Regions from separate parts of the Viridibacillus sp. NPDC093762 genome, predicted to be linked through region 2. Evidence: riboswitches for the same ligand, from Rfam matches in the RefSeq annotation. Region 2 holds a riboswitch; the other holds the start of a gene.

Region 1 (4,196 bases), on a different contig from region 2:
GGCTAAAGGAGCAGTAATTGAAGTAAAAGCTGTTGATAATTTCAAAAACGAAACGCGTCAAGAAGCGAAAGGTAAGCTATATATCAATGTGGAGAAATAAACGCTTTTGAGTAATGAACCCCCTATCTCTTTTGAGAAGGGGGTTTCTAACGTCTAAACGAAAAATGCATTTGCTTTAGCAATGGCATGCTAGAGGAACATAAAAAGAAGGGAAAAGTAATGAAAAACACTTTTTTTAATCACTATTTTGGACCATTTTACACTCTCATACATATCCTACAAAGAATGAATAGAAAAAGGAGTGAAATTGAATGGTTCAACCTTTTCATGGAGGACAGTGGCAACGCGAAAGTTCTAATTTCTGGCGGGGACAGCAGTGGAATCAAGGTAACGACTGGCGCCACGGTCAAAACTGGTTCCCAGGTCAGCAATGGAATCAATGGAATCAATGGCAACCGTGGAATCCTTGGAATCAATGGAATCAATGGAATCCATGGAATCCATGGAATCAATGGAATCCATGGCACCATGGGCACCGTTGGTAATTAATTAGAACGAGTATAGTCACACATAGATTTCACATATATTTAATACGACTATCAAGCATCCCCTGATTCGATTGAGTCAGGGGATATTATTATGTCTCAGAGGTAAAACACTTTAGAAGTGCAATGGGGATGCAAATTATCTAACAGGAGCACGCATATAATTGATTGAAAGGTGGGGGGATATTGAAAGAATATGCAGATACAATGATGAGATTTTTACCTTCTACGGCAACTATTTTACAAGTACAACAACCGGAAAAAAGGCCAGCAATACTGCTAGCAGATATAGATGGAGATCATATTGAAGAGATGATCGGAGCGTACAACTATCAAGGTCAAAATTATATAAAGATATTAAAAAAAAACCATAATGAATGGGTTCCAATAGCAGACATTAAAGGAAGCGGATATGGAATAACGAATTTAGTGGCTGTGCCATTAGTTAACAAAAATATAAATACATTAATTGTAGGTTGGCAAATAGGCAGTATATGGTCGAAGTTAGACCTACTGCAATGGACAAACAAAGGTTTTATTCATATACCAACGAATAATATGGTCTATAGTAAGTTGCAAGTTGAAGATATGCCGAGTACCCAAAATTCAGACGGAAAATATGAGCTAGCTATTTGGGTTCACGATACGGGTGATGCCTATAAAATAGCCGTCTATCGTTTTAATGGTATGAGACTTGTCAAAGCAAAGGATGTGTACCCATATTATTTCAAAAAAGTAGAAGCGTACTATAAGAATCTATTGAAAAATAATGATTATCCTTTTTATTGGTCCTATTTATCGGATGCTCAGATGAAGGCGGGAGATTTAGAACAGGCACTTATTTCAATTGATAAAACGTTGTCATTTAATTCACCATACCCATCTAAAGAAACCCTACTAGAAAAGAGAAGGCAAATCTTAAATAAGTTGAAGCAACACCAAGTAATCGCCCAAATCGTCATCGATAAAAAAAGAGGCGATGTTACGGGAGATGGCTTAATTGACACAATTCTTCTAACTGCTGAGAGAACTGAAGGAAGTCCATATTTAAAAAATATTACCTTAGTTGTTTTTAATGAAAAAACGAATTTTTATGAACAAATACCGTTAAAAGAAAATGCAGGTTATAATCCCACTATATCGCTCGGGGATTATACAGGAAATGATGTAGAAGACATTTTAGTTGTCATAGACTCAGGGGGAAGTGGTGGCATCATATTCGCATATATATTTGCATATGTGAATGGGGAAATGCGCCAAGTATTTGACTCGGATGCCTATAATGAACTTTCAAAATATGAAGTTAATTATTTGGATAATTACAAAGTTAGTGTTACTAGCTCCTACCCAGCGAAAAAGTATATCTTAGATCTAACTTATAAAGGGAAAGATTATTTGTCTGAAATTTATAATATAGACGGCACACTTAAAGCGCCAATTCAAGGGTGGGTGGATCCAATTAGCGGACTCTATCCTATAGATTACGCGCGTGATGGCAACTACGAATTTTTGGCATACCAAAAAATCGCGGGTAGATACCATGCAGATGGGTTGGGTTATGTAGAAACAATATTGAAATGGAATGGACATGAATTCGTTCCAGACCGCCAAACTGTATCGATTTTCGGTGAAGATTTACTAGCGAAATAATCTGTTTTTATATTAGCAGTTAGCAATTAGAGGGTGCTTAAGACGTGAATATTCTGCTAAATAACAAACACTCGAGTTAGTGCAACAAACACTCAAGTTAGCGCAACAAACACCGAAGTTAGCGCAACAAACACTCAAGTTAGCGCAACAAACACCGAAGTTAGCGCAACAAACACTCGAGTTACCTCAACAAACACAAAAACACCGCATTCCAAAATCTTACAACAACAATCCAAAACAATCATATCCAAATAAATATTGGAATCTTTTGTTTTTTTGATATAATAGGTGTGAAAGTTCATATGTGCAAGAATGTGGGGGGGCTGGTGTTGCCAGCTGAGAATGTATCCGATAGATGCTGACCCTTAGAACCTGATCTGGTTAACACCAGCGGAGGGAACATCAGCTAAAATCTCGAGTATCATTGAATTTTAGAGTGTATGTTAACGTCCGGAATAGTTCCGGGCGTTTTTCTTTTTGCATGGAACTTGTCAAAATAATATAGATGGAGGCAAGGGAAATGAAAAAATGTATGCTGCTGCTTGTAGCATTATTCGCTTTAGTTGGTTGCCAATCAAATGAGTCAAAAGGAAATGATAATGACTCGAAAAACGCATTAAAAAAAGTAACCGTCGTTTTAGATTGGACGCCAAATACAAATCATACTGGTTTGTATGTAGCAAAAGAACAAGGTTTTTTTAAAGAGCAAGGCTTGGATGTAGAGATCATTCAACCAGGTGAAACTGGAGCAGATCAACTAGTAGCTTCAGGAAAAGCCGAATTTGGTATCACAGCGCAAGAATCAATTACGCAAGCAAGAGTTCAAGGAGTCCCACTCGTGTCAATTGCAGCTATTATTCAACACAATACATCGGGCTTTGCATCCCCATTAGACAAAAATATTAAATCACCAAAAGATTTCGAAGGTAAAACATATGGAGGATGGGGTTCACCAATCGAAAAAGCTGTGCTTGATTCTCTTATGAAAATTGAAAACGCAGATAGTAAGAAGCTAGACATTATCAATGCAGGAGATGCAGACTTCTTTACAATGGTCAAAAAAGATGTAGATTTTGCATGGATTTACTATGCATGGACAGGTGTCGAAGCAGAACTGCGAGGAGAAAAGATAAATATGCTTTATTTAACAGACTATAGCGACAAGCTAGATTACTATACTCCAGTTCTTACAACAAATGAAAAAATGATCCAAAGAAATCCCGAAACAGTGAAAGCATTTACTAAAGCGACTTCACAAGGATATGAATTTGCTATAAAAGACCCAGAAGCGGCTGCAGATATCTTACTAAAAGCTGCCCCAGAATTAGATGCAGAGTTAGTTAAGAAAAGCCAACAATGGCTAGCTGACAAATATCAAGATGATGCAAAACAATGGGGAGAGCAGAAGCTTGAAGTTTGGAAAAACTATGCAAATTGGATGAGTGAAAATAACATATTAGAGGGTAAATTCAATCCTGAAAATGCGTTCACAAACGAATTTTTACCACAATAAGGAGGAGAAAGAAATGGCAAATTCATTAATCAGTGTACAAATTATTCCAAAAACAAAAACTTACGAGGATGTTATACCTTTTGTAGATGCAGCTATCAAAATTATCGACGATGCTGGTGTGAACTATGAAGTGCATCCACTTGAAACAACAATGGAAGGTGAACTTTCTGAACTACTAGAAATTATCAAAAAAATGAATGAAAAGATGATTGAACTAGGTAGTGTAAACGTCATTACTCAAGTGAAGATGCTTTATCAACCAACAGGTATCACACTTGGTACATTAACGGAGAAATACAGAAAATGAAATGGATACGTGAAAAAGGAGGAGCGATTTTTCTGCTCCTTTTCATTTTATGTTGTTGGGAATTGATTGTTCGCTTAAAAGAAGTTCCGGGTTGGTTGTTACCGGCTCCTACAGCCATATTTTCAGAGGCAATCAAAGCGATTCCTACTTTTTCAACCGATATTTTATCAACAACTCAGTT
Region 2 (4,196 bases):
GCCTGTACCATGTGTATCTTTCGTGCTGATTCTTTCAGAACGCATGATGAATCGTTCACCTTTTGCTGATAAAAATAAATCCTCTGCATAATCTTTTGTATCGCGGTGCCCACCTTTTAAGACAACGGCTTGAGCGCCCATTGTAATTAGCCGATTTGCAGCATTCTCTACATCACTATCTGAGTGAATCGTTAATCCTGTGAGTACTTCAGCTTCAGGAATATTAGGTGTAATAATGGTTGCAAGTGGTAGTAGCTCAGTTTTCATCGAGTGTACAGCTTCATTTAATAGAAGTGATGCACCACCTTTTGCAATCATGACTGGATCAATAACGAGCATTGGTAGATCATAACTTTTTAATGTTTCAGCTACTCCGTGGATGATTTCTGCTGAAAAAAGCATCCCTGTTTTAATAGCTCCTACTTGGAAGTCATCAAGGACAGCTTTGATTTGGCTGACTACATTGTTCACTTCTACGGCATAAACGTCGTGAACACCTAGTGTATTTTGTGAAGTCACTGCTGTGATTGCAGATGTACCAAATGTACCAAGTTCTTGAAATGTTTTTAAATCTGCTTGAATACCTGCTCCACCACCACTATCAGAACCTGCGATTGTCATAGCAACATTTGTCATATTTGAATATCCTCTTTTTCTACAATTTTCATATTGTCACGTAAATCTTCTGAAGTAAGAGAATATAAACTGTTAATCATTTCAACTGCAAAAGTGCCTGGAGCAATGGCTGTTTTTGCAGCTCTTTCTCCAACTTGTTTGTAAAATGATAGAGCATTAGCTGTTGCTTGCAAATGATGGCCATCTGAAACAGCAAGAAATGCACCTGTCACCGCACTAAGCAAGCACCCGGAGCCTGTAATTAGTGGCATTAAGTCATGCCCACCATCAATTTGAATTGTCGTTTGGCCATCGGTTACGGTATCCTCAAACCCAGTGACTGCAACAATACAGTTAAGCCGTTTAGCAACTTGTTTAGCAGTTAGTTGTACATCTATTTGACCTTCACCAGCATCAGCTCCCCTTGATTGCCATTCGATATTACCGAGTGTAGCAAGTTCACCTACATTACAGCGGATAGCCGTAACTTGGACTTCCTTTAAAATGGTTGTCACGGATTTCTTACGAAACACACTAGCACCTACGCCAACTGGGTCAAGAACAACAGGAATACCTTTTTTATTGGCACTTTTACCTGCCTCAATAATGGATAAAACAGTTCCTTGATCGAGTGTACCAATGTTAAGAACTGTACAGTCTGCAAGAGCAGCCATTTCAGCTACTTCCTCGATTCCCTCCGCCATCATAGGAGAAGCACCTAGTGCGAGGAGACCATTAGCTTGGAAATTGGCAACAACGATATTGGCAATATTATGGACTAGCGGTTTTTCGCCACGTAACTTTTCAAGGAAAGGTTGTTGATCCATTATTTAGTCAGCTCCTTTTCGTAATGTCCAATTGTCCATTGTTGTTTCGTCCAAGCCATTTCCCAGAAATGCCATTCATAATAACTACTTTTACGGAAATGTTCTTTTAGTTGTTGAATACGTGCAGGGGGTAAGTCTTTGGCAAGGTCATTCATGCGATTAATTTGTTCTTCTACTAATTCTCCGAACCACTCAGAGCCATATGTTTGAATCCATTTATCATAAATAGGGTGATTAGGTTTTGAATCTTTTAGGCGGTCGCCAATTTCATAGTAAAGCCAGTAACAAGGAAGTATTGCAGCGAGAGTATCAGCTAAATCACCATTGTTTGTAGCGCGATACATATGAGATACATATTCATATGCTGTCGGTGCGGGCTCAAATGCAGCAAACTCTTCATCTGTAATTTCCAACATAGTAAAAAATTGTTCATGAAGTGACAATTCAGCAATACAAGTTGATTCAGCATGTTTGGCAAAACGTTGTGTAGTATGTAAATCATTTGCCTTTACTGCTCCTAGTGCTTGCACCTTTGCAAAGTGGGTTAAATAATAAGCATCTTGTTGTACGTAATATTGGAAAATATCGAGTGGTAAAGTACCTGCTGCTAATGATTTTACAAACGGATGTTGAAAGCTACCTTCCCATAAATCATTACACTCTTGTCTTACTTCTTCACAAAATGTCATCTTTATGCACCCCAAGTTCATTTGTTTTTGAAAACAAAAAGCCGCCCCCTGATCTGTGTCAGTAGGCGGCGAGCAATCATTTTCAATAAAACAAAATAGACTGATAGCGCCACTTCCCTCCGCTGGTATGAGCCAGATCAGGTTCCAAGGGTCCGTAGCACTCTACGTCTCAGCCAATTATATGACTCCCCTAGTGGTTAAAAAGCGATTTAGTTTTCAACATCAATATAACATAAATATTGGAATTAGCAAGGTGTAATTAAGCAAAGTAAATAGATTGTAATAAATGGCATTAAGCCATAGATATGAGCTGATTTCTATGTTAAGATACAAATTATCTGAATTTGATAGTGGGAAGCAAGGTGTTTAGATGGGCACAACGGCAACAGTGAAAGAGCCTGAAGTGAAATTAAATTTATTTCATTTAACTTGGCCGATTTTTTTAGAAGTATTTTTATTTATGTTAATGGGGCTTGCTGATACATTTATGCTGAGCGCATTGTCTGATGATGCAGTATCAGGAGTAGGAGCAGCCAATCAATATATTCATATAGCAATTTTAATATTAGAAGTAATAGGAAACGGGGCATCGATTGTTGTTGCTCAATATTTAGGGTCTAAGCGTTATTTGGAAGCAGCCAAAATTTCAGCACTAGCCGTTTCCTTGAATTTAGTTATTGGTTCAATAATGAGCATCGCTTTCGTGATTTTCTCGAAAAATATTATGATTGCAATGAATTTACAAGGTGATGTGCTTGAGTATGCTAGTAAATATTTATTCATTGTTGGGGGAGCAATTTTCCTACAAGCAATCATCAACTCGTTAGCAGCGATTATTCGTGTGCATGGTTGGACCAAACAGACTATGTATGTATCGCTTGGAATGAATATTTTTCATGTAATAGGGAACTATGTTTTGATCTTCGGTAAATTTGGCTTCCCTGAACTAGGGGTGCAAGGTGCGGCAATTTCATCAGTCGTCAGTCGTGTTTTGGCTCTATTAGTATTCTTCTGGCTATTGTATCAAGCGCTAGAGGTACGTATTAAATTTCAATACTACGTTTCATTATCAAAAGAATACATCGGTAAGATTTTGCAAATTGGGCTTCCATCTGCATTTGAGCAGGTGATGTACCAAGGTTGTCAAATTGTCTTTTTATACTACGTGACGTATTTAGGTGCAGAATCACTAGCAGCTCGGCAATACGCTTATAATATTTCAATGTTCACCTATTTATTTGCTATAGCGATTGGAACAGGAACTGCGATTATGGTTGGCCGTTACGTTGGTGCCAATGAAAAGGATGCAGCGTATAAACAATTGTGGGTTAGTCTGAAATGGGCGATTATATTTACACTAGTGATGGTCACAGTGGTGGTTATTTTCCGCTATCCGCTAATGCGTCTCTTTACTGATAATCCAGAGGTTATAAAAATTGGTGCGGCAGTGTTAATGTGTAGTATTTTGTTAGAAACAGGACGTACATTTAATATTACGATTATTAATTCATTGCGTGCTTCAGGTGATGCTAAATATCCATTAGTCATCGGATTTTTCTCAATGGTTTGCATGAGCTTACCACTTGGCTATTTACTTGTATTCCAATTAGATATGGGTCTAATAGGTGTATGGTTGGCAATTGCAGCGGATGAATGGTTCCGAGCTATTCTTGTTTTCTTTAGATGGAAAAGTCGTCGCTGGGAAAGATATGCTCTCGTTGCGCCTGATAAAACGAAGTAAATTGATTAGATGTGAGTTTTGCAAGTGATAGATTAGTATTACTTGAGAATTTAATCGCTGATGGCATAAAGTCATCAGTGATTTTTTTATTATAAAAAGATTACTCATTGTTCGTAAGTATCCCTATTATCAAGATGTTATGCAAGACCCTTGATATTTTATCTTTAGCCAACCAACACTTTGTTTTGTATACTTGGTAAAGAAGATTAATGAACGAGGTGTTAGGCATGGCATTGCCGAGAAAAGTAGAGAGTGCTAATAATATGAGAGAGAATCATGCGCTGTTCGCTTGTCCAGTTTGCGGGGATGAGATGATGGTGACTG

What was found. Region 2 has a riboswitch for thiamine pyrophosphate ahead of tenA (thiaminase II). Riboswitches for the same ligand answer to the same signal wherever they lie in the genome.
Region 1: another riboswitch for thiamine pyrophosphate. It lies ahead of ACQKM9_RS00750 (ABC transporter substrate-binding protein); the one in region 2 lies ahead of tenA (thiaminase II).

The regions. Positions count from the first base shown of each region.
Region 1 covers NZ_JBNNUK010000001.1:166,939-171,134, forward strand. Annotated here, with positions in the region: gene ACQKM9_RS00730 (S8 family serine peptidase) at 1-100, shown strand, start outside; gene ACQKM9_RS00735 (hypothetical protein) at 220-549, shown strand; gene ACQKM9_RS00740 (hypothetical protein) at 732-2,195, shown strand; gene ACQKM9_RS00745 (hypothetical protein) at 2,275-2,475, shown strand; TPP riboswitch at 2,502-2,611, shown strand; gene ACQKM9_RS00750 (ABC transporter substrate-binding protein) at 2,716-3,708, shown strand; gene ACQKM9_RS00755 (thiamine-binding protein) at 3,722-4,015, shown strand; gene ACQKM9_RS00760 (ABC transporter permease) at 4,012-4,196, shown strand, end outside.
Region 2 covers NZ_JBNNUK010000008.1:79,757-83,952, forward strand. Annotated here, with positions in the region: gene thiD (bifunctional hydroxymethylpyrimidine kinase/phosphomethylpyrimidine kinase) at 1-636, opposite strand, end outside; gene thiM (hydroxyethylthiazole kinase) at 633-1,442, opposite strand; gene tenA (thiaminase II) at 1,442-2,131, opposite strand; TPP riboswitch at 2,229-2,333, opposite strand; gene ACQKM9_RS11970 (MATE family efflux transporter) at 2,502-3,872, shown strand; gene ACQKM9_RS11975 (putative RNA methyltransferase) at 4,100-4,196, shown strand, end outside.